Regions from separate parts of the Kurthia sp. ISK08 genome, predicted to be linked through region 2. Evidence: riboswitches for the same ligand, from Rfam matches in the RefSeq annotation. Region 2 holds a riboswitch; each other region holds the start of a gene.
The links. Region 2 has a riboswitch for cobalamin ahead of ACKVQX_RS08515 (Ig-like domain-containing protein). Riboswitches for the same ligand answer to the same signal wherever they lie in the genome.
Positions count from the first base shown of each region.

Region 1: another riboswitch for cobalamin. It lies ahead of ACKVQX_RS06910 (ferredoxin); the one in region 2 lies ahead of ACKVQX_RS08515 (Ig-like domain-containing protein).
Region 3: another riboswitch for cobalamin. It lies ahead of ACKVQX_RS00895 (GntR family transcriptional regulator); the one in region 2 lies ahead of ACKVQX_RS08515 (Ig-like domain-containing protein).
Region 4: another riboswitch for cobalamin. It lies ahead of metE (5-methyltetrahydropteroyltriglutamate--homocysteine S-methyltransferase); the one in region 2 lies ahead of ACKVQX_RS08515 (Ig-like domain-containing protein).

Region 1 is NZ_JBJXHL010000003.1:62,871-71,173, forward strand. It holds gene ACKVQX_RS06890 (ABC transporter ATP-binding protein) at 1-325, opposite strand, end outside; gene cbiQ (cobalt ECF transporter T component CbiQ) at 322-1,101, opposite strand; gene ACKVQX_RS06900 (energy-coupling factor ABC transporter substrate-binding protein) at 1,088-1,381, opposite strand; gene ACKVQX_RS06905 (energy-coupling factor ABC transporter permease) at 1,381-2,061, opposite strand; cobalamin riboswitch at 2,252-2,439, opposite strand; cobalamin riboswitch at 2,667-2,848, shown strand; gene ACKVQX_RS06910 (ferredoxin) at 3,004-3,378, shown strand; gene cobJ (precorrin-3B C(17)-methyltransferase) at 3,378-5,009, shown strand; gene ACKVQX_RS06920 (sirohydrochlorin chelatase) at 5,021-5,932, shown strand; gene cobK (precorrin-6A reductase) at 5,929-6,684, shown strand; gene ACKVQX_RS06930 (precorrin-8X methylmutase) at 6,687-7,382, shown strand; gene ACKVQX_RS06935 (cobalt-precorrin-5B (C(1))-methyltransferase) at 7,382-8,303, shown strand, end outside.
Region 2 is NZ_JBJXHL010000003.1:367,801-376,103, reverse strand. It holds gene ACKVQX_RS08525 (cyclase family protein) at 1-214, shown strand, start outside; gene ACKVQX_RS08520 (transcriptional regulator) at 420-581, shown strand; cobalamin riboswitch at 707-889, shown strand; gene ACKVQX_RS08515 (Ig-like domain-containing protein) at 1,013-2,557, shown strand; gene ACKVQX_RS08510 (DUF4430 domain-containing protein) at 2,639-3,544, shown strand; gene ACKVQX_RS08505 (energy-coupling factor transporter transmembrane component T) at 3,549-4,430, shown strand; gene ACKVQX_RS08500 (ABC transporter ATP-binding protein) at 4,403-6,058, shown strand; gene ACKVQX_RS08495 (ECF transporter S component) at 6,051-6,743, shown strand; gene ACKVQX_RS08490 (S8 family serine peptidase) at 6,858-8,303, shown strand, end outside.
Region 3 is NZ_JBJXHL010000001.1:179,506-187,808, reverse strand. It holds gene ACKVQX_RS00905 (family 20 glycosylhydrolase) at 1-521, shown strand, start outside; gene ACKVQX_RS00900 (glutathione peroxidase) at 553-1,029, shown strand; cobalamin riboswitch at 1,070-1,265, shown strand; gene ACKVQX_RS00895 (GntR family transcriptional regulator) at 1,631-2,269, shown strand; gene ACKVQX_RS00890 (glycine betaine/L-proline ABC transporter ATP-binding protein) at 2,471-3,673, shown strand; gene ACKVQX_RS00885 (proline/glycine betaine ABC transporter permease) at 3,666-4,517, shown strand; gene ACKVQX_RS00880 (glycine betaine ABC transporter substrate-binding protein) at 4,528-5,394, shown strand; gene ACKVQX_RS00875 (DUF4309 domain-containing protein) at 5,502-6,206, opposite strand; gene ACKVQX_RS00870 (bifunctional UDP-sugar hydrolase/5'-nucleotidase) at 6,410-8,182, opposite strand.
Region 4 is NZ_JBJXHL010000001.1:86,369-94,671, forward strand. It holds gene ACKVQX_RS00410 (TetR/AcrR family transcriptional regulator) at 83-664, shown strand; cobalamin riboswitch at 1,201-1,381, shown strand; gene metE (5-methyltetrahydropteroyltriglutamate--homocysteine S-methyltransferase) at 1,532-3,835, shown strand; gene ACKVQX_RS00420 (HAMP domain-containing protein) at 4,117-5,334, shown strand; gene ACKVQX_RS00425 (methyl-accepting chemotaxis protein) at 5,672-7,402, shown strand; gene ACKVQX_RS00430 (amino acid adenylation domain-containing protein) at 7,488-8,303, shown strand, end outside.

The sequences.
Region 1 (8,303 bases), 300 kb from region 2:
AGCCGAGGTTGGTCGGGCCAAATGCGATGTCTTGTTCAACCGTTCCAGAGAAGAGCTGTGCGTCTGGATCTTGAAAGACGATACCGACCTGTCCACGTAATGCTTGAAGTCCTTTTCGGTTATATTGATAGGGCATATCATGCATAAAAATTGTCCCAGTCGTTGGTTGAAATAAGCCATTCAGATGTTTAAATAGTGTGGATTTTCCCGCACCATTATTGCCAAGCAGTGCAATTTTTTTCCCTTGCGGTAACGTGAATGATAGGTCGTGTAATGCGATTGTACCGTCAGGATATTGGTACGATACATGGTCAAATGTAATCATAAATAAAAACCTCCTAGATAAACTGCGCCGAGTAGGCATAAACTAACGCCAATACCAAGCCAGTTTCTGCGTTCGGTTTGGTACGTTACATAATGGCTTGAAATATCTTCGTTGTAGCAACGAGAAGCCATCGCCTCATGAAGTTGTTTTGAACGTCGAAAAACATCTTTAAACATGGCCGTCACTAAATAACCGACAGATTGAAACCAGCGGCGCTTTTTTTGATAGCCAAGACGGGATTGCTGGGCTTCATAAATGGCCTGCATACTTTGTAAAAAGACAAAAATAAAGCGATATGTGAGTTCACATAGTTCAATAAAAATAATCGGTATTTTTAATTGACGCATCGCATATGTGATGGCACTAATCGGCGTTGTGAGTGCAATAAAATAAAGACAACTAATACTTGCGAGCACCGAGAAGAAAAGGTGAAACGCTGTATCGACACTCGCTTTTCCGATAAAAAGTTGTACACTTCCAAATGACATACTCCAATAGTGAGGGGGAAGTGTAGACGTTGTAAATGAAATAAGAATCGAAAAAATACTTGTCAGCAAAAAGAAACCAGGCAAAAGAAGTAATTTACAATAGAGTGATAATGGTATTTTAGCGGCAAATAAAATAAAAGTACTCATTACGAAAAACGTAATGAGTGAAATAAGTACATCCTTTGTGATGACAGCGAATAGCAAAAAACTCAGTGCCAATACCATCTTCTCTAAAGGATGTACGTTGCTTAAACGATTCGTATAAGCATATTGATCAATTGGAATCATGCGAAACCTTTTCTTTTTTCGTACGACCACGCATTAAACCGAAGAAGTAGCCGATAAAACCTGCACCAATTGCCGCTTGTAGTGCAAATAATAAACTTTCGATTTCGCCACTTGGTGGTTCCCAAATGCTCGAGAACCATGGTTCATAGCTTTTGTCGATTTCGGTAATGGCTGCTTCTGCTTCACCATCCGCACCGCCAAATTCAGCACCCTTTTGAATAAATAAAGGGAAGATGGCAAGGGCGATGACGATGAAAAGGAAGAATAGGTTCTTTTTCATTATTCAGCTGCCTCCTTTTTCTTCGTAAAAATATTTAACATACGTAACTCTGCCACATTGTATTTTCGTAAGAAGTTCATAACAATGACCGTTAATAAACCTTCACTAATCGCAAGTGGAATTTGTGTGAATGAGAAAATACTTGCGAATTTTGCGAATGAAGCAAGCATGCCGCCCGCTTCTGATGGGAAGGCAAGTGCTAATTGGAATGATGTAATTGTATATGTACCGAGATCACCAAGCATTGCGGCTAAAAAGACAGCAACGGAGAATGACCAACCTGCTTTTTGAGCGCCTTTGAATACATACCATGCGATAATTGGACCAGCAACTGCCATTGAGAAGGCATTCGCGCCAAGTGTTGTAAGTCCGCCATGTGCAAGTAGTAATGCTTGGAATAGTAACACGATTGAACCGACAACACTCATCGCCAGTGGTCCGAATAATACAGTACCTAAGCCGACACCTGTTGGATGTGAACAACTACCTGTAACCGATGGGATTTTTAATGCGGATAAGACGAAAGCGAAAGCCCCAGATAATCCAAGCATCATCTTCGTTTCAGGATGTTCTTTTACAGTTTTTCGAATCGAACGAATCCCCATAATGATAAATGGTAGGGAGATGGCCCACCAAAAAATCGCCCACTCAATCGGTAAAAAGCCTTCCATAATGTGCATCGCATTCGCACGATTTGGCACGATTAAGAGAATGGGTAAAAAATAAACTAGCTTTAATAATTTCTTCAACACGTTCAAACGTCCTCCTTTTTCTTTGAGAATGTGCACAAAAAAACCTATTCTACAATATAGAATAGGTTAAAAAAGACATAGCAAAAAAAGCTGTCTTTCATACGCCTATCCTCGTAGGGTGAAATCAATCTTCGGTGGCAGGTCTCCTGGCTTCGCCTCATCATGTATCAACACCTTCCCGTTCATTGAACAGTGGCATATCGTTCATACACTCCGCTTCACAGTTGCGGGACAGCATCGGATTTACACCGATTTCCCTTTTAAGTAAGTTCATCAAAAACTTACACCATCGAATCGTTAAAATTATTTGATATTTCTAAAAAAGCTTATCATAAAACGCTAAATTTTGACAATACGTATTTTTTTTAACAAAAATTTTTTATGTAAGAATACTGGATAAATGCAGAGATTTCAGTGTTTTTTCAAGGTAAATAAACTTTAATAATATTCTATCAAAATGAATTTTCAGAAAAGTGTCTTGAAAGTTAGACAAATTATGGTTATGATTATAACCAAGATTTTGAAATTACATATAACGATTGTATTTTAGGAGTGCCTATTATTTTTAGGTTAAAAGGGAAAATGGTGAGATGCCATTACAGCCCCCGCTACTGTATAAGTGTCGAAACAGTCAGATCCATTGGCGAATTGCTGAGAAGGGACTGCGTTCGGATACACTTGAGTCAGGAAACCTGCTTCTAAAATCGGACAAACTTTTCGGTGGGAAGAGATTTGGACAAACTAGTAGTTGGGCTACGTTTATTTCGTTATGCTCATTTTTAGGATGTTCAACCTCTATTCGCCTAGAATAGAGGTTTTTTGTTTGCGCAAAAGCGGATCGTTCGGATACATACGAGGGGGATGTTAGACATGACAACTTGGAATTTGAATGGTGTGCAATCACACGTATTAATTTGTAATGGTAGTAGCTGCATGCGTAAAGAGGGAGAAGAGATTACACAAAAAATTCGCGCGGAAATTACAGCGCGTAACTTGGATGAGCAGATTCATACATCACGTACACGTTGTAACGGACGTTGTAAAGATGCATGTGTCGTTGTGCATTATCCAAAAGGCGATTGGTATAGCATTACGTCGGAAGAAGAAGCGACACGTTTTGTAGCGCAACTTGCAGGTGAGCAAAAAACGGTTGTACCGCGTATTACATTTGAAAATGGCGCGTTCGTTCGTAATGAAGATACACCAGCGATTAAGGGGATTTCAAAAGTGAAGGAGGAAGTTTAATGACACAACAAGGAAAATTGTATGTCGTTGGCTTCGGTCCTGGAGACTTTCAGCATATTACGAATCGTGCAGTAGAAGTATTAAAATCATGTGACGTTGTCATCGGTTATAAAACCTATGTCGATTTGATTCAAGATTTAATTACAGCGACAGCCGTAATTAGTACAGGGATGACAGAAGAAGTGTCGCGTGCGCAAGAAGCAGTAAAACAAGCAGAGGCAGGTAAGTCTGTTGCCGTTATTTCAAGTGGCGATGCAGGTGTGTATGGTATGGCAGGACTTGTGTACGAAGTGTTAATTGAACAAGGTTGGACGGAGAAAACAGGTGTACCGATTGAGATTGTGCCAGGAATTTCAGCTATTAATTCATGTGCATCATTACTAGGCGCACCCGTCATGCATGATGCTTGTACGATTAGTTTGAGTGACCATTTAACACCATGGGATCTAATTGCAAAACGAATTGAAGCAGCTGCGATGGCAGACTTCGTTATTGCTTTTTATAACCCGAAAAGTGGTCGTCGTACACGTCAAATTGCGGAAGCACAGCGCATTTTACTGATGTATCGTCATCCAGATACGCCTGTAGGTCTAGTGAAAAGTGCTTATCGTGAGACGCAGCAAATTCAGATGACGACGCTACAAGAGATGTTGGAATACGATATTGGGATGTTGACGACCGTTGTCATTGGGAATTCGTCGACATTCATGTATGACGGGAAGATGATTACACCGCGTGGTTATCAGCGTAAATATACACTTGGTGAAGAAAAACAACCGTTAAAGCCGCATCAGCGTTTGAAAAAAGAAGCAGAACCATGGGCGATGGATCAGGAAACAGGAAAGTCATACGCGCCACAAGCGATTGCTACAGTGGAGCCGAAAAAGCCTGAAGTAGATACGTTAGCACTTGCAGAGGAAGCGCTTGGCTATCTTGGTGGAACCGTTGTTGAACCGAAACAATATGTTCACCAGAAGATGGAGGCAATTTTCGAGTTTGCGGTCAGCCCAGGCGTAGCGAATAAGAAGATTACACCACAGCAAATGCTTGTGTTAGCCGAAGTAGTGGGTGAAAAAGGTTCGATGGAATATACGCCAGACCATGAATTTATTCTTCGTATTCCAACCACATCACCTGAACGTATTACCGATCGTTTGCGAGAAGTCGGTCTCATAATCGCACCGGTTGGCGATGTTGTGAAAATGAAGGCATGTGATTTCTGTGACGGTGAAAAAGCCGATGCGATTCCATATGCAGATGCACTGCAAGAGGCATTTGGTGGAATGAGCTTACCGAAAACATTAAATATTGGTTTTAATGGCTGCGGAATGGCTTGTTATAAAGCAGTGATGGATGATATCGGAATTGTTTACCGAAAAGGTGCATTCGATGTCTTTATCGGCGCAAAACCTGTCGGACGGACAGCGCACCCGGGTCAACCTGTAGTTGAGGGACTAGACAAAGAACAGTTAGTACCTCTTGTAGAATCGATTATTCAAGAATACAAAGCAAATGCGCATCCGAATGAGCGCTTATTCAAATATTTTAAACGTGTGAAGAAGATTGGAAACTTTATTTATCAAGATCTCACACCAAAAATCAAAATTGCCCCTGCACCTTGTGGGGATTAGGAGTGTTGAAGATGAAAACAGCAGTATTAATCGTAGGTCATGGTAGTCGTCTACCAGCAGGAAATGAAGAAGTACGTCAATTTGCAAAGCGTATTGAAGCGCAATTACCAGAGCAACTTTTAGTGGAAACATGTTTTTTAGAATTTGAAAGTCCAAATATTGCACAGGGAATGAAGGCGTGTGTCGAGCGCGGCGCAGAAAAAATTATTACGATTCCAATTATGCTTTTACAAGCAGGGCATTCAAAAATTCATATTCCAATGGCGATTGATGAAGCGAAAGAATTGTATCCACATGTATCGATTACATATGGTCGTCCATTAGGCATTCACCCAAGTTTAATTGATATTTTAGAGTACCGTTTAGCAGAGAGTGGTTTTGTAAAAGACGAACAAGATGAAGATACGACGGTCTTATTAGTAGCACGCGGCGGTAGTGATTTAGATTCAAATAGTGATGTTTATAAAATCGCGCGCTTATTGTCAGAGCAAATTGGTGTGCGTAATGTAGAGCCTGCGTTTATGGGTGTGACCTATCCAACAGTGGATGAGGGGATTGCACGTTGTGAAAAATTAGGTGCGAAAAAAGTATATATGCTACCGTACTTCTTATTTACAGGTATCTTAATGGAGCGCATGACTGATTGGAAAGCGCGCTATGATACGGAATACGATATGGATATTACATTATGCGAATACTTTGGCTACCATTCATTACTTGAAAAAGTGGTGATTGAGCGTATTGAAGAGGCGTTAGCTGGCGATGTGAAAATGAACTGCGATACGTGTACATATCGTATTAATGCATCTGAATTTGTCGACCATCATCACCATCACGACCATGATCATGGGCATCACCACCATCATCACAATCACGACCACAGTCATGACCATGCGCACGAACATAAGGAAGTGCATCAATAATGTTTTTTCTAGCAGGAACGAGTGATGCGCGTGCGTTAGCTGTTCGACTGAATAACCATCACGATGTTTTAGCAACAGTAGTGACAGATTCAGCGGCTGCGAGTTTGCAAGCAGAGGGAATTGCGACACATGTGGGGCGCTTAACAGCAGAAGAGATGGCTGAAAAAGTGACAGCACGCGGTGATCAAATCATTGTCGATGCAAGTCATCCCTATGCAGAAGAAGCATCAAAAAACGCACAACAAGCGGCACAGTTAGCAGGTGTCCCGTATTGTCGCTACGAACGGATGTCTGAAGATTATGAAAATGACTTGATTACAGTTGTTGAAACATATGAAGAAGCAGCGCTTGAAGCGAAAAAGCGTAAAGGGAATGTGATGTTGCTGACAGGGAGTAAGACGCTACAGATTTTCACGAAGCATTTACTTGGTGAAGAAGAGATTACATTAATCGCACGCATGTTACCGCGCATTGACAATATGGAAAAATGCGAAGCACTTGGTTTACCGCAAAAGCAGATTATTGCGATGCAAGGACCGTTTACAGCAGAGCTAAATACGGCGTTATACAAACAATACGATACGACATTGATGATTACGAAAGAGAGCGGGAAGGTTGGTTCGGTTGATGAAAAAATCACGACAGCTTTAGCACTTGGAATTGAAGTGATTTTGATTGCACGTCCGAAAATGGATTATCCGAATATGTTCCGTAACTTTGATGATATTGAGCAATTTATAGGAGGCATTTGATCATGACAAATGAGCAACAAGAAAAAGAATTATTTATTAATACCGACAACTTTAATACGGATTTCACACCTTTAACAGTAGAGCCGAACCGTATTTATGAATATAGTTTTGAAACGATTTTAGAAGAATATGGTCCGCATGATTATTCAGAAGATGAGTGGTCAATTATTCGTCGTATCGTGCATGCATCAGCCGATTTTGAATTAGGAAAAAGTGTCATTATTCATCCAGATGCGATTCGTGCAGGTATTGAATCGATTCGTGCTGGACGACCTGTGATTGCAGATGTACAGATGATTCAAAGTGGTTCAGGTCGTAAACGATTCCAAAAACATGGTGGCGACCTATATTGTCACATTGCAGACGAAGATGTATCGAAAATGGCGAAGGAACATAATACGACGCGTGCGATTATTTCGATGCAAAAAGCAGCGCGCTTACATGAAGGTGGTATTTATGCGATTGGGAATGCACCAACTGCACTACTAGAACTAATTCGTCTCATTCGTGAAGGAATTGCAAAGCCCGATTTAATCATTGGTATGCCAGTTGGTTTCGTGTCAGCAGCTGAATCAAAAGAGGAATTATCGAAAGTGACAGAAGTGCCTTTCATTACGAATTTAGGTCGTAAAGGCGGTAGTACGGTAACCGTTGCGGCACTAAATGCAATCTCGATTTTAGCTGATCGCCAAGACTAATGGAAAAGAAGAAGAAAAAAGACCCGAAAGATATGCGCCATGGCTATACGACAGGCGCATGTGCCACTGCAACAACGAAAGCAGCTCTAATTGCTTTACTTTCGGGTGAAGAACAAGAATCGGTGACGATTTTTTTACCGGTTGGAAAATATGCCACATTTACGATGGAGCATACCGTACGAGAAGGAGAGGCTGTTCGTTGTGGCACGATTAAAGATGCAGGAGATGATCCTGATGTGACGCATTTAGCACTGATCGAATCGACTGTATCTTTTATTGAAGGTGATGCCATCGTTTTAGATGGTGGTGTCGGTGTAGGACGTGTAACAAAACCAGGGCTTCCTGTGCCTGTTGGAGAAGCAGCGATTAATCCTGTACCGCGTAAAATGTTAGAGGAAGTTGTGAAAGAGACACTCGAACATTTCGGCGTGAAGCGAGGTGTGAAAGTCGTCATCTCGGTTCCAGCTGGTGAGGAGTTGGCGAAAAAGACATTGAATGGTCGCTTGGGAATTGTCGGTGGTATTTCCATCTTAGGAACGAGAGGAACCGTTGTACCGTTTTCAAGTGCAGCTTATATGGCGAGTATTGCTGAAGCTGTTAGTGTTGCACATGCAGCAGGACAAAAACATTTGATTTTAACGACAGGTGGACGGAGTGAGCGCTATGCGATGGCGCTTTTTCCTGATTTAGCTGAAGAATGTTTTATTGAGATGGGTGATTTTGTCGGTCATGCATTGAAGCACTGTAAAATACATGACATTCCGCAAGTGACATTGGTCGGTATGATGGGGAAATTCTCAAAAGTGGCACAAGGGGTCATGATGGTTCACTCGAAAAGCGCGCCAATTAACTTTGAGTTTTTAGCAGACCTTGCAGCAGAGAGTGGTGTACCGCCCGCATTACAAGAAGAAGTGAGGCATG
Region 2 (8,303 bases):
AACATTTGATACAGATTCGAGTGAAGAATATCGAAAACATGGCTCATTAGCCGCAGAGTATTTCGTTTTAGAACAAGATACGTATCAAGTCGAACTTTTAACGAATTTAGATCAACTTCCGGCAAAAGGGGCAGTTATCTTTAATATCGTGGCTAAACCTGAAAAAGCATCTGGTTTTCCCGTACGCTCATTTGCGATTACACCGAATCAATAAAGGCTCATTTGTCTTAAACTATACAGACTCATTTGTCGTGGAAACACCTTGTCATCTCAAGGTGTTTTTTGTTTCAAAAATAATATTATTATGTAAACCAAATATTTTCGTTGAATTTTCAGAAAATGAGTTGACATCTTTTTTCATCTGTTATATATTAAGTACAACAAATAAAACTGTTATATAACAAAAGGAGAGATGTTCAATGGAACACTTTATGGAAGGTTATCAAATATATTGTCAGGCTTGCGAAAATTATGGGTTGGAGTCGATGAATTACCATTTATATGTCAAACAATTAACAGAGGAGCAATTGTATGCATTTAATGAGTATAAGAGAGACGCCACAATTCAAGAGATTAGCTAGGTATTAAACCTCTATTTTCCACTTAATGTGTAAAGTAGAGGTTTTTGTATGTCCTAAGACCTTCTTTTATGAAAAGTTATTTACTTTTTTTATAGAGTATGGAATACTTTCTATTAAGATAATTGAATATTCTTTCAGATGAGAGTGCTAGTTTTAGGCTAGATAATAGGGAAATTGGTGAAAATCCGATGCAGCCCCGCTACTGTAATATGGGATGAAATGACATATAAACACTGTGTTTATACGGGAAGTTGTCAAAGTAATGTGATCATAGAGCCAGGAGACCTGCTTTCATCATTCGTTTCAATCTTCGAGGGGTGGATTAGACGCACGTAAGTATAAATATTGTTACATAATTCTTCATGTCTTTAGAACGTGAGCTTTTCGTGTTAGCTAATCCTCCAAATCAAAACAATTTGGGGGTTATTTTTATGTTTAAATCAAAATGGGTGATTCCAGCAACATTATCAGCAGCTTTAGTCGTTTCAGCTGTACCAGCAACGGCTTTACAAGCAGAAGCAAAAGTACCAACAGTTAAAAAAGTTGATGTAGCGAATACATTAAAAGCAACATCGAACTATTATTATTCATTACCAGATGTATCAACACCAACTTACCAAAGTTCAGATGCAGTACTTAATTTTGCGCGTTCAAATTACGCTGTAAGTAAAGATTACTACACAACATTCTATAAAGATGTTGAACGTGAATTAAAGAAGCAAAAAGGTCAATTTAGTGGTTCGCCAGGCGCATTATCAAAAATAATTTTAGCGATTACTGCAATCGGTAAAGATCCGAAAAATGTTGCGGGTTATAACTTAATTAACTTATTAGGTGATAAATTAGTAGCAGGTAAAGCAGCGAAAAGTTTATACATCACAGATTATTTATATGTATTACGTGCTTTAGAAGCGAAAGATTATAGCTTCCCAGCAGGTGCAAAATACGCTGATTTCTCACGTAAATCTATGGTTGATTATTTAGTAAGTACACAATTTGAAAATGGTGGCTTCTCTTGGGCTGAAGATGTTGAAAATGGCGTGAGTGTCGACATGGCTGCGATGGTGTTAAGCGCACTTGCGAACTATGATTCAGATCCAGCTGTCAAAGCGTCAATTCGTAAAGGTTTAGATTATATGTCAAGCCAATTAACAGATGTTGCAGGTTATAATCCATGGGGCGGTAATAGTGTCGATTCACAAGCTCAAGTGGTCATCGCTCTAACAGAGAATGGCATTAATCCAAAAACAGCACGTTCATTTATTAAAAATGGTCACTGGGCTGTGTCAAATATGTTATTAAACTTTGATGCAAAAACAGGTGGTTTTAAAACAACACCAGATCAAAAAAGTCCACAACTATTTGCAACAACAAGTGCAATGTTAGGTCTTGTTGCGTATGATCGTTATGCATCAGATAAAAATACATTCTTTGATTTAGCAGATGCAAAAGCTTCTTCTTTAAAGTATGATACAACTGCACCAAAATCATTAAGTGTTACAAAAGTGGCGAACACAACAAAAACAATTTCAGGTACGACAGAACCATATGCAACGGTTACAATCTATAATGGTTCGAAAAAATTAGCAGCAGTTCAAGCAGATGCAAAAGGTAAATTCTCATATCCAGTAAAAACTGCGTTCAAAGCCAATGCGACAGTGAAATTCTATGTAACTGACTTAGCTGGTAATAAGAGCAAAGCCATTACACAAAAAGTGGCTGATCGTTTAACACCTGCAACACCAAAAGTAAGTAAGCTTGTAAAAGGCGCTAAAAAAGTAACCGGATCAACAACAAAAGGTGCAACAGTATATGCAAAAATTGGAAACAAAACATATAAAGCAACTGCCAGCACAAAAACAGGTTCTTTCTCAATTAAAGTACCAACATTAAAAGAAAAAACAAAAGTAAAAGTGTATGCGAAAAAATCAAATTACACAAGTAAATCCGTTACAGTTACAGTAAAAAGTAAATAAGATTTACACATAGCGAATAAGGGTTGCTCTAAGATGTAAATCTTGGAACAGCCCTATTGCTATCTTAAAAGGAGGGACAACATGAAAAGTAAAATTATACTATTTGCGCTATCTGCAACCTTACTTTTAACAGGCTGTAAAGTGCAAACCGCACAGCAATATGAAAATGAGCAAGAGGAAGAAGCAAAAAAAGTCGTTGTTCTAAATGACGAAGAACAGAAAAAAGCAAAAGAAAAAGAAGAAACAAAAGAAACGGCGCAAGATGATAAAGGTTCTGTAACGAAAGAAGTGGCTGCTACATCTGAAAACGACACGACAACGTCAACGAATTCGTCCGTTTCTACAGTGGAGAAATCAACATCGACACCATCTCAAACACAAAAACCAGAGGCAAAAAAGGAAACAACAACATCTAATAATACCTCTAAAGAACAACCAACAAAAACAGAAAAACCAGTCAAAAAAGACGAACCGAAAAAAGAAACGACGGTAACGAAAAAACCAGAGACAACGACTTCTATACCGAAGCCATCGACACCAAAACCGTCAACACCTGAAAAACCTGTAGAAAAACCAGCGAAAAAAGAATATGCAACGATTACAATTGGCATGCGCACATTACTAAATCCTGATCATTATGAGCTATTACCGAAAAACCTACAAAGTGAAAAATATGTACCAGCAAGTGGTGTACTATTAAATAACGCAAAAATTGAAGTTAAAGAAGGCGATACAGCTTGGGATGCCATTTCAAAACTACGTTCAAAATACGGTATTTATATTAATTACGAAAAAAATCCAATGTACGGTATTTATATTATCGGGATTAATCATATAAACGAAAAACAAGCAGGTTCATTAAGTGGCTGGATGTATACAGTTAACGGTGGAAAGGCACCTGTTGGCGTAGGTAATTATGAACTTGAAGATGGTGACCGCATTGAGTTGCAATATACAACTAATGGTGGAACGGACTTAGGGTGGTAGTTAGATGAAATCACTTCATGATTTTCACCCACTCGTTATTTTCAGTTACTTTTTCGCTGTTATTGGTTTAACGATGTTTTACATGCATCCTATTCTTCTTATGATTAGTTTTACGGGTGCAACTGTCACAAGCTTTCTTTTATTAAAGAAAAGTTTTTTGAAATCGATTAAATGGCTGCTTCCATTCATGTTGGTAGCAGCTATTTTAAACCCTTTACTCATTCATGAAGGCGAAACAGCGATTCTCTATATCAACGAACAACCGATTACAGTCGAAGCTATTGTTTATGGATTTGCTGCTTCTATCATGTTAATCGCCATTATCTTTTGGTTTAGTGCATTTAATGCGGTCATGACATCTGATAAATTTTTATATTTATTTACGAAAGTATCCCCTGCTGTGGCATTACTAATCTCATTAACGATGCGCCTTGTACCTCTATTCGGTCATCAAATTAAGAAGATTATGTATGCGCAACGTGCGATTGGCATGGACCCTAGTTCAGGTTCGGTTTGGCATCGTATTAAAGCTGGAACTCGTATTTTATCCATCCTTATCTCGTGGGCTTTAGAAAATGCAATTGAAACAGCTGATTCGATGAAAGCGCGCGGCTACGGATTAAAGGGGCGCTCAACTTTTTCATTATTTCGCTTTGATCGATTAGATGGGATTGCACTCAGCGGTATTTTCATTTTATTTATCATGCAACTGCTATGTAGCTATTTCGGTTGGAACGAATTCTACTACTATCCAACGTTCTCACCAATCGTATGGGACGGTTCGATGATTTTCATGACGATTAGTTATGGTATACTCGTGTCACTACCTATTTTTATTGAAGTACTGGAGGCATTCAAATGGCGCTCATTGAAATCAATCAATTAACGTTTAGTTACCCACTTGCAACAAAACCAACTTTAAAAAACATCTCTCTTGAAATTGAAGCAGGTGAATTCGTCGTATTATGCGGAACATCAGGATGTGGTAAGAGTACATTATTAAAGCATTTAAAACGTGAATTAACGCCACATGGTCAAATGTCTGGAACGATTCATTTCAATGGTGTCGCTTTACAAGACTTGCCTCAGCGTGAAGCAGCCAGTCAAATCGGTTATGTACTTCAAAAACCTGAACTACAAATTGTAACGGATAAAGTATGGCATGAATTGAGCTTTGGTCTTGAAAATCTGGGTTACGATTCTATGACAATCCGTCGTCGCGTTGCTGAAATGGCAAGCTTCTTCGGTATTCAAACATGGTTCCGAAAAAATACAACAGACTTATCAGGTGGTCAAAAACAGCTGCTCAATTTAGCGAGTATTATGGTGATGCAACCACAACTACTGATTCTAGATGAACCTACATCACAACTCGACCCGATTGCAGCGAGTGAATTTATCGCAACACTTCAAAAGCTCAATAAAGAACTCGGTTTAACGATTGTGCTGGTTGAACACCGATTAGAGGAAGTATATCCGATTGCAGATCGGGTCATTATTTTAGATGCAGGTGAAATTATTGCAAATGATACACCCATTAAAGCGGCTACACGTTTACGTCATGTTGATGCACATCATCCAATGTTGCTTGGTTTGCCAACACCGCTTCGTGTACATCATGCACTCAAGCAATCAGATGAAACACCTTTAACGATTCGTGACGGACGCACATGGCTTGAAAAGCATTACGAAAAAGACCATAAACAAATTCAAGAAGCAGAGCCTTCTGGTGAAGTCGTACTAGATGTACAAGATGTATGGTTTCGCTATGACCGTCATGCAGAAGATTTAATTCGAGGATTGAATTTTCAGCTCCATCAAGGTGAATTTCTAAGTATTGTTGGTGGAAACGGGACGGGTAAATCCACAACACTCGGCTTAATAACGGGGCTATTAAAACCGCATCGCGGAAAAGTAACAATCTTTAACAAGCCACTTAAAAAATATGCAAAAAAAGAATTGTATCAAGGTATGATTTCGATGCTACCACAAGATCCAACAACATTGCTTGTCGAAAAAGAAGTGCAACTTGAACTCGCCATGATGTCAAAAGATCAAGCAGCTATTGATCGCGTAATTGACTTACTTCAAATTCGCCATCTACTTGCTCAACATCCATATGATTTAAGCGGTGGTGAGCAGCAAAAAGTCGCACTTGGAAAAGTACTACTTAAAAATCCAAAAATCTTAGTACTAGATGAGCCAACGAAGGGGCTAGACGGTGAATCTAAACAAGTATTAGCTCGTATTCTACATGACTTACAAAGTCAAGGGACATCAATTTTAATGGTGACGCATGATGTCGAATTCTCGGCTGAACATGCAACGTCTTGTGCGATGTTCTTTGACGGTGAAATCGTCGCAAAAGGAACACCAGCTGCCTTTTACAGTGGTAATCACTTCTATACGACTGCGACGAATCGTATGTGTCGTCAATTATTTGAAGATGTTGTAACGACAGAGCAGTTAATTGCACGTTGTCAATCTCTACAAGAGGTGATGACACATGTCTAAAAAGGTCATTTCACTCATTATCTTTTTTGTGATTATTCCTATTGGGATTTTAATTGGAGCGACTTTATTAGAAGATGGAAAATACAATTTAATCTCCATGTTTGTCATGGTATTTTCTTGTATTCCTTTCTTTTTATCATTTGAAAGACGAAAACCCGATGCGAGAGAAGTATTAATTATCGCAGTGATGTCGGCAATTACGGTGGCAGGACGTGCAGCATTCGCCTTTATCCCAGCATTTAAACCGATGACAGCGCTTGTTGCGATTACAGGCTTTAAGCTTGGTCCAGAAGCTGGTTTTCTAACAGGGGCTGTATCTGCTGTTACGTCGAATATCTTATTCGGTCAAGGTCCCTGGACACCTTTTCAAATGTTCACGCTTGGTATTCTCGGCTACATTGCTGGATTACTCGGTAAAACGAACTGGATGGAATCAAAAATCTCATTACTGTTTTACGGGATTTTCTCAGGTATCATGTATTCGATGCTTATGGATATTTGGACGGTTTTATCGCTTGGTAACGGCTTTAGTTGGATTGTGTATGGTTCTAAAATCATCACAGCGATTCCATTCACTATTACGTATATGATTTCAAATGTCATTTTCCTGTGGTTACTTACAAAACCGATTGGTGATAAGCTAGAACGGTTAAAAATTAAATACGGGGTCATGCAGACGACCTAAATTAAAAGAGTAGCGTAGTAATCGCTGCTCTTTTTCAATTTTCAGGACAACTATTGAATACAGGACTTCATTTTTCATATAATGGAGTAACAACACTTTAAAGGAGGGTTTGGTATGAAAAGGTTATTATTGGCGGCAAGTTGTTGTCTAGGTCTCGTTATGACATCTTCCATAAGCGCTGCTGCAGAAGAAGTCATCATCTCTACACCACATCAAGACGTAGTTGATATGAAGAAACAGTTACCGAAAAACGCTGAAATATTGCCAGATTTACAACTCATCTTAACGGACCTTACAACAGCTGAACAGCGTACTTTTCACCAAGCTTTCCCAGATAGTACGATTGAAAAAAATACAGCTGTCACATTATTAAATGAACCGACGAAACCAACGTGGAATTTATCACTTCTACGTATTCCTGTCACACCTGCATCACTTTATACAGGGAAAAATGTGAAAGTAGCTGTTATTGATACCGGTGTAGCGACAATACCGAGTTTGCAACACGCCATCAAGCAACGCCTCGTATTTGCACCAGACGATCCGAATACAACTGTGAATGAAGCAGATTCGATTGACCGCGGTCATAACGGTTTAGGACATGGCACACTCGTTACGTCGATTATTGCTGCTAAGCCGCATCTACTTAATGGATTTTCGCAAGGGATTGCACCCGATGTTCAAATATATGCTTTAAAATATGCAGATGGCACAAAAAAAGGCTCTGCTTTTGATATTGTACGCGCCATTCAGTGGTCGATTGATCATCAAATCGATTTCATTAACTTATCTTCTGGACTTCCGAATGATTTAACAGCACTACATCAAGTCATCCAAAAGGCAAATAAAGCAGGTATCTTAATGATCGCTTCTACAGGCAATGATGGTTACTATGAAAAGGTTCGTTATCCAGCAAGTTATAAAGAAGTGGTCAGTGTTGGAGCGATTAATCGTTATCAAGATATTAGTAGTTTTTCAAATCATCAAGGACGGGTTGATTTTTTAGCACCTGGTGAAGATGTGCCAGCGATTAACCGTTCTGGTACAGTGAGTTATGTAACGGGTACGTCGTTTGCAGCACCGCATATTACAGGATTACTTGCTTTATTAAAAGAACGTTATCCGTACAGTTCAAATACGCAACTTGTTCAAAAGTTAAAACAGATGCAAAAAGAGAAGCCCTATCCGATTTTAGCGATAAAAGCACCTGTACTACTAGATAGAAAGCCCGTCATCTCAACAAGAAAAGTGACGGATCATGAAGCTTCTTTTTCACTAACAAATCGTAAAAAGGAAGACGTTATCGTATTACAAAATGAACGCGTGATTCAGCGCAGTAAAGCTAATAAATTAACCTTAAAAAACCTTCCTGCAAATAAAAAGCTAACTTTTTCATTCCGTTTTGTAAATGCTGACGGAGATTTTTCGGAAACTGTCACGACAACAATTCGAACAAAAAAAGATACCACAAAACCACAAGCTCCAAAACAGCTAACGGCTGATTTACTACCAACAGGACAAGTGAAATTAACGTGGAAGCAGTCGAGTAGTAAGGATTTT
Region 3 (8,303 bases), on a different contig from region 2:
GAGACGAGATTGCCTATGATGAAGAAGATCATGTGAAATACATCCATTACTTCAATCAAATGAATCGTTATTTGCAAAAGAAGCATGTGCGTATATGGATTTGGAATGATTCTTTATTGAAGGCAGATTTAAAAAAGTTAGATCAAACGATTGCGATTACATTTTGGAGTTGGACGGGTGAACCCGAAAGTACAACTGAAAAGAAGTATCGTGAAAAAGTTCGTCCCAGTGCGCCACAGTTAATAAAAGCAGGACACACAGTGTATAATTATAATGATTACTACTTATATGTAGATTTTACATCAAAAGGTTCAATTCGTTCGGATCTGCAGTATATGAAACGAGATATTAAAAAGAACTGGACGTTAGGGAGATGGAATTCATCTCATCAGCAAACTACGTCAAAAATTTCTGGTGCAGCCATCTCTATATGGGGAGAAGGTTCAAAGAAATATACAGCCGACCAAGTTTACAACTATACGAAAGAATTGTTTCCGACAATGATGAAAAAGGTAAAGTAGTAGTAATACATTATTTTTGAGGGGTGTTTTGATGTCTATTTATGATTTAGACGTTACATTAGAAGATGGAAAAACGTATTCAATGAAAGAGTACGAAGGAAAAGTATTATTGATTGTGAATACAGCATCAAAATGTGGTTTTACACCGCAATTCAAAGAACTCGAAGAATTGTATCAAAAGTATAAAGACAAAGGATTAGTCGTACTCGGCTTCCCATCAAATCAGTTCAAGCAAGAATTAGATTCAGGTGAAGCGGCAGCAGAACAGTGTCGTTTACAATATGGTGTTACGTTCCCGATGCATGAATTAGTTCATGTAAATGGTAAAGATGAGCATCCATTATTCACGTATTTAAAAGAACATTCAAAAGGGTTTTTAGGTAGTAGCATTAAGTGGAATTTCACAAAGTTCCTTGTAGATCGCGACGGTCATGTCGTGGCGCGTTATGCATCGAAAGATAAGCCAAGTCAGTTTGAGGAAGATATTGTCAAATATTTAGAAATTTGATTGACAATTTAGACATTTTAAGATAATATATAAATTGTAAATCAATAGTGCTTGAATTGGTGTGAGGGAATCCTTGAATTCGCCTCGCTTAAAAGGGAAGCTGGTGTGATTCCAGCGCTGTCCCGCAACTGTAAATGTGAGTGTAGTAAGCATATCCACTGTCTTTAAATAGATGGGAAGGGGCTGTTACACAGTGACCATGAGCCAGGAGACCTGCCAATTCTACTGTGCATCTTTATTTACCTACGAGGATAGGTTGATGTTAGCTACTTATGTTTTTAGTAGATGACAGCTTTCCTGTGGGGAAGCTGTTTTTTGTGCTCTCGTTACGATTCCCATTCAATGATTCAATACGACTATTTAGAACTCCCCAACTTCCGAATAGTATAATACAAAATTTGTTTCGTTACGGGACCTAACAGAACTAAACTCTAGAGAAGAAGGAATTGCGTGTTTATACGTGATTCCTTCTTTTTAATACAGTAAAATGTTTCGTTTACTTTAAAAATGTATAAATTATTTGTAAAGATATAGAAAAGCAATGTATTTAGTGCTACTATATGGACTATATATTTTGAGATGGAGAGTGAGGTTTCGGTAAATGACCGAACATGAGAAAAAAACAAAAATAAAGCAGGCGCGTTATCAAATTATTGCGGCTGACCTTGCCTCTAAGATTGTAGATCGAGAATATGAGGTTGGGCAAAAGCTATATGCACGTTCCTCATTAGCGAGTAAATATGGTGTTTCATCTGAAACGGCGCGCCGTGCCATTGCAGTACTACAAGATTTAGGAATCGTTCAAGCTACAAAGGGGAGTGGCGTCTTCATCAAGTCTTATGAAGAAGCTGCAAAATTTGTACATCAATTAAAAGATGTGCAATCAGTCAATGAAATTCAGCATGATGTCTTTCAATCCATCGCCAAACAAAAAGAAGAATTAGAGCGCTTGGAACAACTGTCACAAGAGTTAGTGTCGCGAACAAATCGTTTTCATTCGCTCAATCCATTTGCACCATTCAACGTGACTGTAACATCGGAATGCCTGTATTTAGATATGACCATTCAAGAATTAAATTTCTGGCAAAATACGACAGCTACAATTGTCGGGATTCGTCGCGGTGAAACGATTTTATTATCACCTGGACCATATGCATCAATTAAAGAAAATGATGTACTATACTTTATTGGAAATGAAGCATCTTTCGATATTGTAAAAAATTTTTTATACAAAGGATAAATCGACTTTTTAAAAGGTATATAAACCTTGTTGTGACAAGGATTCATAAACATAAAATAATGATAGGAAATGCCATGTTTCTCCCAGGGGAAACATGGCATTTTGATGCTTACATTTGACATAAGTAACAACTTTTTGTTAGGGTTAAGTTGTTACTTATTTTGTAACAAACTGATATCGCAACGAATTGAGGTGTAGCTCTTGGCTAAAATAAGAGTGGAAAACGTAAGTAAAATTTTCGGAAAAAAAATTACACAAGCAGAAGAGCTTGTAAAGAAGGGAAAAAGTAAATCAACTATTTTAAAAGAAACAGGTGCAACTGTTGGTGTTTATGATGCAAGCTTTGAAGTAAAAGAAGGTGAAATCTTCGTTATTATGGGTTTATCAGGTAGTGGTAAATCAACACTTGTACGATTACTTAATCGTTTAATCGAACCAACAACAGGGCAAATTTACATTAACGATGCAGATGTATCGAAAATGAATAAAACACAATTACGACAAGTGCGAAGAAATTCAATTAATATGGTCTTTCAGAATTTTGGGTTATTCCCACATCAAACGATTTTAAAAAATACCGAATATGGATTAAAGGTTCGAGGGGTTCCAAAGGAAGAGCGTAAAGTCAAAGCTGAAAAAGCACTTGAGAACGCGGGACTCATTGATTTCAAAGATCAATATCCAAAGCAATTATCCGGTGGTATGCAGCAACGTGTAGGTCTTGCACGGGCACTCGCAAACGATGCCGAAATTGTTCTAATGGATGAAGCCTTTTCAGCCCTCGACCCTTTAATACGGAAAGAGATGCAAGATGAGTTGTTAGAACTTCAACAAAATATGAAGAAGACAATTATCTTTATTACGCATGATTTGAATGAAGCACTACGCATTGGTGACCGAATCGCCATTATGAAAGATGGACAAATCATTCAAATCGGTACGGGTGAAGAAATTCTAACAAATCCAGCTGATGAATATGTAAGTAGCTTCATTGAAGACATCGACCGTTCTAAAGTATTAACAGCTGAAAACATCATGGTGAAACCAGTAACGATTAATCCGGCACATGATGGACCAAAAATGGCATTAAAACGTATGAAAGATGAACAAGTGAGTATGGTATTAGCAGTGACACCGCCAAAACAATTAGTTGGCTACATAACTGCAGACGACGCATTACGTTGTGCAAAAGAAGGCCAAACAAATTTAATCAATTGTGTACAACAAGATATTTTAACAGTGCCACACGATTTACTATTAGAAGAAGTGTTGCCAATTATTTCAGACTCAAAAACACCAGTAGCTGTTATGAAAAATGATCAGCTAGTTGGGGTTCTTATTCGCGGTGTAGTGATTGAAGCTCTCGCAAAAGAAACATCTGCGGAGGTGACGGCACATGAATAATTTACTCGATCAAATTCCGATGATGCCACTTGCAAAATGGACGAATAATGCAATGGATTATATTACGGAACACGGACAAGGTTTCTTTGATGCAATTCAAGAGAATACAGAAAGCATGATGCTTGCCGTTACAGATTTCTTACTTATGGTTCCAGCAATTGTATTTATTTTATTAGTTGCAGTATTAGCATTTTTTGCAACGAAGAAAAAACTCGGTTTAACGATTTTCGCAGTACTTGGTTTACTGTTTATTTATAACCAAGGATTATGGAGTGACTTAATGAATACGGTCACGCTTGTACTATTTGCGAGTTTAATTTCGATTATTATCGGGATTCCTGTTGGTATTTGTATGTCAAAAAGTAGAGTATTTGAAAGTATTATGAAGCCGGTTTTAGACTTCATGCAAACAATGCCAGGTTTTGTGTACTTAATTCCAGCTGTTGCATTCTTCGGTATTGGTTTAGTACCAGGGGTGTTTGCTTCCATTATTTTCTCAATCCCACCAACGATTCGTTTTACGAATTTAGGGATTCAGCAAGTACCAAAAGAATTAATTGAGGCATCAGAATCTTTCGGTAGTACAGGACCACAGAAATTATTCAACGTAGAACTACCATTAGCAAAATCAACAATTATGGCTGGTGTAAACCAAACGGTTATGCTATCGCTATCAATGGTTGTTATTGCATCGATGATTGGTGCAGAAGGTTTAGGTCAAAAAGTATTAACAGCTGTACAAAGAGCAGACGTTGGACCAGGTTTTGTAGCTGGTTTAGCACTTGTTATTTTTGCAATCTTAATTGATCGTTTAACACAAAGTTTCAATACTAAAAAAGGGTAGGGTGAATTAGATGAAATTTTCAAAAACAATGAAAGCAGCAGGACTAGCTTTAGGTCTTGGTCTATCAGCAGTCCTTGCTGGATGCGGTAACTCTTCAAGTTCAGATAAGTCAGATCCAACTGTTGAACTTGCATATGTAGAATGGGATACAGAAGTAGCTTCAACAAATGTTATTGCTGAAGTTTTAAAAGAAGAAGGCATTAAAGTCAAAACAACTTCACTTGATAATGCAGTGATGTGGGAAGCTGTCGCAAATAACAAAGCAGATGCAATGGTAGCTGGATGGCTACCACATACACATGGTGCGCAATATGATAAGTATAAAGACCAAGTAGAGGATTTAGGTGTTAACTTAAAAGGTGCTAAAATTGGTTTAGTTGTACCAGATTATATGAAGGTTGATTCAATTGAAGATTTAAAAGACCAAGCGAAAAAAGAAATCACAGGTATTGAGCCAGGAGCAGGCATCATGGGTGCTACAGAAAAGGCTTTAAAAGATTATAAAAACTTAAGTGATTGGAAACTAAAACAATCTTCTTCAGGTGCGATGACTGTAGCACTTGGTCAAGCTATCAAGAAGAAAGAAGATATCGTTATTACAGGATGGGCACCACACTGGATGTTCCAAAAATATGATTTAAAATTCTTAAAAGATCCGAAGAAAGTATATGGTGGCGAAGAACAAATTCATACATTCGCTTCTAAAAAGCTAAAAGAGAAATCACCAGATGCTTATAAAATTTTGAAAAACTTTAACTGGACAACAGATGATATCGAATCAGTTATGTTAGATATTCATGATGGTACACCACCAGAACAAGCTGCAAAAACTTGGATTAAAGAAAACCAAACAAAAGTAGCAGAGTGGACAAAATAATCGTGTAATAAATAAATCCTATGTAGTGAACATATGAAAGTTCACGCATAGGATTTTTTACATTAAAAAACGAGGTCTACGCACGGTAAGACCTCGTTTTTAATCAATTAACCACGTCCGCCCATTGGCTCTGAAGCACGTTGATTAAAGATTGAAATATGGTGTAATTTTTTTGTTTTTGTTGGACCAACAAATTTAAGTGTATTTTTTCCAACTTTGTAATTTAAAATCGTGTCTTTACCGTTATAAGTTGTTGAAGATGGCTTACCACCAACAGCTATAATATCTGAAAATGTAATATCAGATAGTTTAAATGAAGAATCAGGCGCTACGAAAGTACGCACATCATAAACACGATCTCCGCGTCCAATAGCAAAAGCATAGGTTACTTTGCCTTTCTTTTTGTACTCAATATAGTTCGTATTGTTAGAGAATGTTGTAGCGGGTTTTCCCCATTTGTTTGTAATGTCTTCATAAACTGATTTTCCACTCTCAAATGGAACACCTTCTGTCATACCATTTTTCGCTGTTTTGAATTGGTTTTGTAAAAAATCACGTAAGATAGGTTTTACCGTGTCTTTTGATTTTGTTTCGATTTTTTTAGAAGAAGTAGATGTTACAGTAGTGTCTTCTTTTTTACTAGCCTCTGTTTGTACATCCTCTGTTTGTACATCTTCTGTTTTCGCTGTCGTGTTTTCAGCTGCCTGTGTTTTCGGCACTTCCTTTTCAGGAGTTGCTTCTGGCTCTCCGCAAGCAACAAGTAGCAGTGAAGAAGCTGCAAGTAAACTAGCTAGTTTTGTATAAGTTTTCATCGAATCTCCTCCTTTTAATCGTTTATATTCTCTATTAAATTATACCAAATAAAAAGAATACAACTACTACAAATAGCAGCAAAAATTGTTAAGAAGTTTCAATATTTGTTATCTTTTTGTTATATTCATAAAATAAAGAGATGGAATGGTCAAAGTATAAAACCCGAAATTGCACTATATGACGCAATTTCGGGTTTTAAAATTTATTGTACTTCTTTTAAACGAGGTTCTACAACAGAAGAAGCATCTACTGTTTTTAAGTTTGTAATATATTGAATGAATGCATCTGTATCTAAACCAAGATCATCGATTACTTTTGCTTCTTTAAATGTAGGGAATTGGTCACCGCCACCTACTAAGAAGTCGTTGATTACTGCTTTATATGTTTTTGCTTCATCAATCTTTTCGCCATTTACGAATACATCAACTACTGCTTTATCTTTATATGTGTATGTTAAACCAGAAACTTCTAAACCATATCCACCTGTAAATTGATTATTAATTGCAGATTTAACTTGAGCGCCTGTTAATTCAACGATTTTTAAAATGTTACCGAAAGGTTGAACGCCTTGTGCAGCGCCACGTGAAATTACAAATGAATCGCCAGAAGCAGTTGCATCTAAGTCAGAGCGAACGCCACCAGAGTTTGTGAAAGCAAAGTCAACTGAAGCATCTTTTGCTTTTGCAAATGCTAACTGTCCATCTGTTACAAGATTCCCTACAGGTGAGCCGCCTAGTGGGTAGGCTACACGTTCACGTGAGATTTTTGCTGCATTCATATTTGCGATTGGTTGGTCCATCACTTTCCCAACAATACCTTTTGCTTCTTGAATAATACCATTTACTTTTTTAGATACTTTATTTTTCATAATTGTTGTTTCTGTTTGTGTGTAGTTATATTTAATTTTAGCTGCTGGTGTCTTCATAAAGTCTTTTGTTTTTGAACTTAGTGTACCTGTTACAACTGAATAAGCAGATGCATAGTTATAGGCTTCAACTACACGAACACCTTTGTACGTTCCGTTAGCATAGCCATGATTATGACCAGCAAAAACAACATCAATTGAGTTCGATGGATCAAGTTTGTTTGCTGTTTTTAACATATCAATTACATCGCCTGTTAAACGTGAATTTTCTTGTGTTTCAATAGAAGAATTTGCTTCTTTATCGACTTCGACAGACGAGTGAGCGACAACGGCGATTGCTTTTACGCCTTGTTTACGTAATTCTTTTGTATATTTTGCAACAGCTTGACCAGGGTCCACTACATCAATATCTTTTGTATGTTGTGCTAAAACGACTTCTTTAATACGTGGTGTTACAATGCCGATGAAGCCGACTTTTACACCGCCGATTGTTTTAACTGTATAAGGTTTGAAGCCTTTAACTAATTTTTTTGTCTTTTTATCAACTACATTTGCTGAAAGAATCTCCATTTTAGAAGTTGTTTGTTTATAATCTTTTACGAATTCATAGTTTTGTGTTACACCTTTGATGGGTTTTTTACCTTTCCAAATACGTTGGAATTCGTCTAAACCTTCATCGAATTCATGGTTTCCAAGTGCCCCAATCGAGAAATTCATTGCATTTAAAATATTCATTGTTGGTTCATCTTGTAAAAGACTTGAGATAGCAGGAGAGCCACCTACTGTATCACCAGCATGAATTGAAAGTGAATTAGAAGTTGTTGATTTCAACTTATTTGCTTTTGCAAAAGCAGCTTTTTCTTGCTCAAAGTTATACGCTAAAGAAGCCATCCCACCGACTGGCGTACCTACACTATCTTTTTTGTTATTCCCGTCAATATAACCATGTAAGTCGTTCATACTTAAAAGTTGTACAGGGATTTTTTTCTCTACTACTTTTTTACTTGTTGTTTTAGCTGTTGCATTGATTCCTGCACCGAAAGAAAATGGTACGGCAGTTAGTAATGCAGCAACGCTTAATGAAGTAATAATCTTCGATTTAAACATCATTTCGCCACCCCTTAAAATAGAATTGTTTCCTCCTAAATATAAGAATTACATCCTGAAATAGCAATATATTATTGAATTATTCTATTTAACAGAAAATAAAGATTATTTAGATATTGTCATA
Region 4 (8,303 bases), on a different contig from region 2:
ACACATAGCCTAATTTAGGTAATTATAAACTTTCTGTTAAATGGAAATAATGGCATAATGACATTATGAAAGGAATGATTTGATGTCTTCTTCACAAGATCGTAGAATTTTACGCACACAGAAAAAATTAAAAGCTGCACTCATCCATCTTTTAAAAGAAGGACATGATTTACGTTCACTTTCAGTAACGGAAGTTGCACAGCAAGCTACATGTAATCGTGTTACATTCTACTCTCACTATAAAGATTTAGATGACCTTCTTTGCACAATCTTTGATGATTATCTTACAGAACTACTAACCTACTTTAGAGAGAGTTACCAAGCACTGGGGAAAATTTCATCTACAGATGAGCGACTCCACTTAGCTATTTTTGAATATATTTATCAAAATCAATTCATTTTCTCTCTCATTATTAAAGGAGAGATGCTGCCTGGTTCTCAAAATCGTTTTTGTGACAGCCTCGTACAACTAACCGGTAAAGAGATTGCACTAAAAGATGACTTACCGATTGAGGTACCTGCTCTTAGTTACTACTCAACATATGCAAGTCTTGGCTTTTTTATTTATTGGATGAATCAAGATTTCAAAGAGAAACCGGAAGTCATGGCAAAAAAACTAACCTATTTGCAAAGCAAGGTGTTTCAAGAAGCTGAAGTCTTATAAAAGTATGATTGAACTACATCTCCAATTTTTAGATATGTCTAAAAATTGGGATGTAGTTTTTAAATGACTAAATATTCATCAGAAGAAAAGAGGGTGAGAAAAAACATTTCATTTTTCTCTTTTAGAGTTCGCAACGAAAAACCGGAACCTCGCCATAGCGCGATTCCGATTTTTCATGCTCATATAAGATGATATTTTCACAGTTATGTCTCATCCTCTTCAAACTGAAGTGCTACCTGAAAACCGTATAGAATTCTTCTTTTTCTCCGTTACATTAAGTCAGTAGCATGTGGATATAAATTCAAACTTCTAATCACTACTTTCCTATAAAATTTTCAGCTCAAGCTATTTTTGCTGAAGGTGGTTTTCTACACGTTCCTATTGGTTCACTTCTTCGTGTTTAAAATACATTACTTTTTTATTTCCTAACTTCTTTCTAATAATTAAATCTCTCAGATGAAATAGTTGTATATTTTTCTGAATATTCCTCTTTTTCTTTTTATTCTAATATTTTTATGTTATAGTAATCTCTAATTACATAACGTGTAAGAAATGGTACTTATGAAAATAAGTTTAAATGGGAAGAGCGATGTAAATTCGCCACTGTCCCGCAACTGTAATTGGGAGTTTTTCAAACAACGCCACTGTTCTTTAATGGGAAGGCTTGAAAAATGTTGAACATAAGTCAGGAGACCAGCCATCTTCTAGTACACACCAAATACCTACGTGGAGATAGGTGGTGTTCTGTGCGCATAGACGGGGAAATTATCCTCTTTTTCAGTATGCATAGATAACGCTTCAGACTATTTCCTTTAAGAAATAGTCTTTTTATTTTGGTTTATGTAAATTCAAAAGGAGGTTTTTATAATGACAACTGTATCAAGTACAACGATTGGATATCCATATATTGGTGAAAACCGCGAATGGAAAAGAACAGTAGAACAATTTTGGAATCAACAACTTTCAGAAAGTCAATTTGAAAAAGAATTAAAAAATCAACGCATAGCAAATTTACTAAAACAACAAGATAAAGGAATTGAACAAATAACAGTCGGTGACTTTACTTATTATGATCGTATGCTAGATTTAGCTTTTATGTTCCGTCTAATTCCCGAGAGATATCATACATTAGAATCAGAACCTTCATTGAAAACATATTATGCGATGGCACGTGGCTCAGACACAACAATTGCGTGCGAAATGACGAAATGGTTTAATACGAACTATCATTACATCGTTCCAGAATACGAACAACAAAAACTATCATTAGGACACAACTACTTACTTGATTTATTCAATGAAGCAAAATCTGTATTATCAACAACTCCAAAACCAACATTTATTGGTCCATACTCTTTTATTCAGCTAACAAAAGGCTATTGCGAAAAAACAGTCGCATCTTTTATTTTGCAACTATTACCACTTTACGAACAAGTAATTCAACAACTTGTAGATGCAGGAGCTGAATGGATTCAACTTGAAGAACCAATGTTCACGCAAGAGTTAGACGAAGAACAACTACAATTAATTGATGTGATTTATCAACAATTAGCTGATCATGTACCAGGTGCGAATTTAATGATTTCCACTTATTTTGAAGCAATTCCACAATACGAAAGAATTGTACAACTACCTGTAGCAGGTATTGGATTGGATTTTGTTCATGGATACAAAGATAATTTACAAGCAATCAAGCAATACAGTTTCCCAGGAAATAAAGTATTAGCTGCTGGTATTATTAATGGTCGTGATATTTGGGTCAGCCCTTTAAAAGAGGTCACACAAAAAGTTGAAGCTATCTTACAATTAGTTTCGCCAAAAGCATTGTGGCTACAACCTTCTTGTAATTTGCAACATTCACCTGTCACAACCGCTGCTGAAAAAGCATTGCCAACTGTCTTATATAATGCACTTGCATTTGCAGATGAAAAATTAGATGAATTGCGTCATATCACTTATTATATTCGTAATCAATCTTTTGAAACCCCATCTATAATAAAAGAAAATTTAATGGTTATTGAAAAACTTGCTACCGATGTATCTCGGAATAACTCGACTGTTGCACAAGAAATCAAACAACTTAACAAGAAAGATTTTAATCGTTCACAGCTTTTCGAAGAACGTATTATTACACAAAAAAACAGATTACACTTACCTGATTTTCCAACAACAACTATTGGAAGCTTTCCACAATCAGAAAAAATCAAAAAAATACGTTCGCAATGGCGTAAAAAAGAAATTTCAACAGAGCTTTATGAAACTCAATTACGTGCAGAAACAAATCGCTGGATTAAAATTCAAGAAGATTTAGATTTAGATGTATTAGTTCATGGTGAATTTGAACGAACAGATATGGTGGAATATTTCGGAGAAAAACTAGCTGGTTTTGCATTTACTAAAAAAGCTTGGGTTGTATCTTACGGTTCGCGTTGTGTAAAACCCCCTATTATTTATGGCGATATTGAATGGCTTGAACCGATGACTGTTAAAGAAACAACAGATGCTCAAGAACAAACAGATCGTTTAGTCAAAGGAATGTTAACAGGACCGGTCACCATTTTAAATTGGTCATTTGTACGTGATGACATCGAACGTAGTAAAGTCGCTATCCAAATTGCACTTGCACTTAAAAAAGAGATTCTTGCACTCGAAAAAAGTGGTATCCAAATCATTCAAGTCGATGAACCTGCCTTACGAGAAGGTTTACCATTACGACAGTCGCGTCAACAAGATTACCTAGATTGGTCAATTAATGCATTTAAATTAGCTACAGCTGCCGTTCAACCAAGTACGCAAATTCATACACACATGTGCTATTGTGAATTTAATGATTTTATTGAACCGATTGTTGCACTAGATGCAGATGTTATTTCACTAGAAACTTCACGTAGTCACGGTGAATTAATTCACTCATTGCAACATACACCTTATCCATATGGTATTGGTTTAGGTGTATATGATATTCATAGTCCACGGGTACCGAGTGTAGAAGAAATGTATACGATTTTAGAAGATAGTTTGAATATCATTCCAAAAGAAAGATTTTGGATTAATCCAGACTGCGGACTTAAAACACGTCGCGAAAAAGAAACCGTTGACGCACTAAAAAATATGGTAAGTGCTGCAAAGCAATTAAGAAGCCAGATTAAAAAACAACCTATTTCACTTTAACTCACCTCAAATTTTTAATATAAAATAATTTAAAACTAAAGAACCCTTAGAATGATTGAATTATGTATTATTCTAAGGGTTTTTACTTTTTATGCTTATAAATCTTTTGTATGCATCAAATCCTATCAATTTCGTAAAGTAATATGTACCATGCTAATCATTTTATTTGTACACTTTTTGTTTTATTTTAATTAGTGAAAATTGAACCGAAAGTATTAACTTCTTTAGTATAAAGTGGTATGGTTATGTATATTATTATTCCACGAGACAAGGGAGATTCAATGAAATATTTGTCATTAAAATCTAAAAGTATTTTATTTGCATCGATTATTACGATTTTAGTCTCTTTAATCATTACTTCCATTAACTACTACATGAATATGAATGCAACAGTGAGTCGTCTCTCTACAGATTCAGAACGTACGATGAAAGCATGGTCAAAAGAAGTATTAACATCGGATGTCGAAAAACTTGTTGCAACACAAGATGAAGAACTACAAAAAAAAATGATTGCAAAATTTGATAAATTAGCCAATTACCAACCGCAAGTTGCTCAAGGCTATTTATTTGGTGTCGAGTTGCGTAATGGGAGTCAAACAAGTGTCATCTCAGGCCCAACATTCCTCATGGAAGCCTTTGAAAAATCGGACTTATTAATTGGTGACTTTTATACACAACCACAAGTCATTGCCGATGCCATTGCTGAGATGAAAATAACGAAAAAACAAACATACTCTAAAATTTATACCGATCGTTTTGGTACATGGATTACGGTCTTAAAGCCTTTATTTAATAAAGATGGTGAAATGTTCGCCTATTACGGAATAGACTTTGATGCTAACGCATATCTTTTAGGCGAATATAATAAAATTAAAACAACGATTATTATTTTAGTTGTTCTTTTACTTGTTGTTTGTTTAATACAGCTTATCTTTATGAATCGACTATTTAGACCGATTACGATTATGCAAAAGAAAATCGCTCGTTTGAACAAAGGGGATTATTCTGTTCGTTTAAAGGAAAGTGAAGATGAATTGGGCAAGTTATCCAAACAGCTAAACATCTTATTAACACAACTCGACGAACAACAGAAAAAACCTGTAAATTTATATGGTATGGAGCCAACAAACCTTGGTCAACTATCAAAACAATCTATGTTATTATCTATGGATATTCATTCTTTCTTAGAAAACGAAAAAGATTTAAACCCATATATTAGACGAGTACTATTAAAAGAAGAACAACATCAAAAAATCGCTAAATTAGCTAATCCATATATGATTTTATCACTCTCTACATGGTTAAATAGCATGAATTTAAGAGGACGGATGAATACTACAGAAAAAGAAATTCTATCCGAATTGATTCATATAGAAAAACCTAACCAAGATGTTCTATACAAGGGTATTATTGCAATTATTCATAACCCAGTACTATCTCAAAAAATTTATACAGCGATTTATAAAAACTTTTTTGAAATATCTAATCAACTATCTTAAAATATTAATTTTTCACTTACAGAACTTTGACTCATTAATTAGAGGAAAGTTCTTTTTTTGTGTTTTTTTAACTAAAAAAATCATTTTATTTACTTACGTTAAAAAATTTTCATTGTTTTTTTATTGTTTTAATGGATTTTTCTTCCTTGTTTTATATTAAAAAACACTTATTTTTACACCAAAAAAATAATTATAATGCTTTTTAAATCCATTAAATTATACAAATACCATTTTTTATTTTTTTTCGAATTTTCCAAATGAGCATAAAGTATTAACTTTTAGTGACCGTAATGTTATATTAGTACTACAATAAAATGTATGCAAAAAAGGAGTAAACATGAGAAAATTATCTTTAAAAATGAAAAATATTTTATTCGCTTCAATTATTACGATTTTAGTAGCTATTATTTTGACAACTATTAACTATTTTATGAGTATGAATGCGACTGTCGATCGACTTACAAATGTATCAAAAGATACAGTAAAAGCTTGGTCACAAGATATTAAAACAGCAGATGTAGAAAAATTAGTTCAAACTAAAGACGAAAATATTCAAAAAGAAATAGTGGCTCACTTTGATCGTCTAGCTCAATATCAACCTCAAGTTGCACAAGGTTATATTTTTGGAGTGGAATTGGAAAATGGAACGGGTACTAGTGTTATATCTGGCCCCACCTTCTTAATGGATGATTTCGATAAGTCAGATTTACATATTGGCGATATCTATACACAACCAAAAGTGATTGCAGACGCAATTGCCGACATGAAAAAAACAAAACAACAAACAATTTCAGATATTTATTCTGATGATTTTGGTACATGGATGACGGTTTTAAAGCCACTTTTTGATGAGAATGGTGAAATGTTTGCGTATTACGGGGTCGATTTTGATGCAAGTTCTTATTTAAATGGTGAATATAAAAAAATCAAAACAACCATTTTCATTTTAATTGGACTACTATTACTCGTATGTGCTATTCAATACGCATTTATGAGCAAGCTATTCCGTCCTATTACAGAGATGAAAGAAAGTATGGCTCTTGTAAGTGAAGGTGACTATTCTGTTCGTTTAAAAGAAGGAAATGATGAATTAGGACAATTATCGAAGCAATTCAATACAATGAGTGAAACAATTGGTGGTATGTTAGATTCCATTCGTTCATCATCAACTGCTTCTAGTATTCAAGCAAATAGCCTTTATAAAGAAGCTGATGAAGTGAATCAAACATTAGAAGAAATTACAAACTACACAGATAAAATTACAGGTCGATTACAAAATCAAAACGAATCTACTACTGAAGTTCTGACTTCAATTCAAGAACTTTCTCGTTCTGTAGACTCCATTACAAATAATGTTATGAACGTAACAGAGTTATCCCTCACAACAGAAGACCATGCAAAAGCAGGTACAGAAGCAATTAATGTGTTGAAAAATCAAATGGTGAAACTAAAAGATTCTTCTCAACGTTCTGAGAGTAATGTCTCATCACTTAAAAATCGTTCATTAGAAATTAGCAGTATTGTTCAATTAATTACAGATATTGCGGATCAAACGAATTTATTATCATTAAATGCTGCAATTGAAGCTGCACGTGCCGGTGAACATGGTAAGGGGTTTGCTGTAGTGGCAGACGAAGTCCGTAAATTAGCTGAACAATCTTCAAAATCAGCTAAACAAATTGAGACACTCATCCAAGATGTACAAGTAGAAACAGAAAAAGCTGTACAATCATTCCGTACAGAAGCTGCTCTTGTTTCTGAAAGTTCATTATTAGTTGGAAATATGGGCGCCATTTTCCAAGATATTCTGTCACAAACATCACATGTTTCAAGTAGTATCCAGGAAGTATCAGCCGCAATTGAAGAAATCGCTGCTGAAAACGAGGAAGTAGCTGCAATTTTTGAACAACTTGCACATACATCAACTGAAAATAGTGATGCAAGTCAAAAAATCAAACACAACATTCGTAATCAACAAGTTTCATTTAGTAAAATTGTTGAGTCAACAAAAACAATGAATGATATCGTATCTGAATTAGAACAATTAGTTTCTGATGTGAAAAGCTAACAAAACATGGTGAGAGATTGAAAGATCTCTCACCATTTTTCACAATATAACTGTATGAATTATGAAAAATTGGAGGTTTATTAACTTGGTTACTTTACAACAAGATTTGAAAATCACGCAAAATTCTCTATTCCCTATTGATACATCTTTTCGTTCAGATGTCTCGACGTATCAATCTGCTAAAAAAAATTTAGATTATTCAATTCAATGGCATATTACAGCTTTTGGTATTTGGATGAACCGCTTAACAAATGAAGCATCTATTGAACTTGCAATCGAATTAGACCAAAAACAAGCTGTGGTTCATATGGCTTTTTCTCAAGATTCAACAGCTGATGAAATTTATAAACAAGTTGTTTTAGAATCTACTGAACATCTGTCAAACGACTTAAAATTGGTCTTTTCTTCAAATAATTATCATTTTGAAAGTTACACATGCTTTTTAAACGAAAAAAATATCGAACGTTATGAACAGTATTACACTATTATTTTGGCAGCGATTTTAGAGAATCCGAATATTAAAATTGCTCAAATCAATCTTATGACTGCATGGGAACATCAGCTTTATCAAAAATTAAACCAGACAGAACAAGATACACCAATCGATCAAACAATGCATGATGTATTTGATCAGACGGCACAAAAGTATCCACAAAAAGTTGCTTTACAAGATGCAACAAAAACACTTACTTTTTCAGAGATTCAAATACAAGTAGATAGTATTGCTCAACTATTAATAGAGAAAGGGATTCAAGTAGGTGATTATGTTGCAGTTTATATGCAACGCAGCATGGAAGCGATTATTTCTATGTTAGGCGTAATGAAAGCTGGAGCCATTTATGTACCACTTAGTCCTGATAATCCTGACGAACGAAATGAGTACATCTTAAAAGACACACAA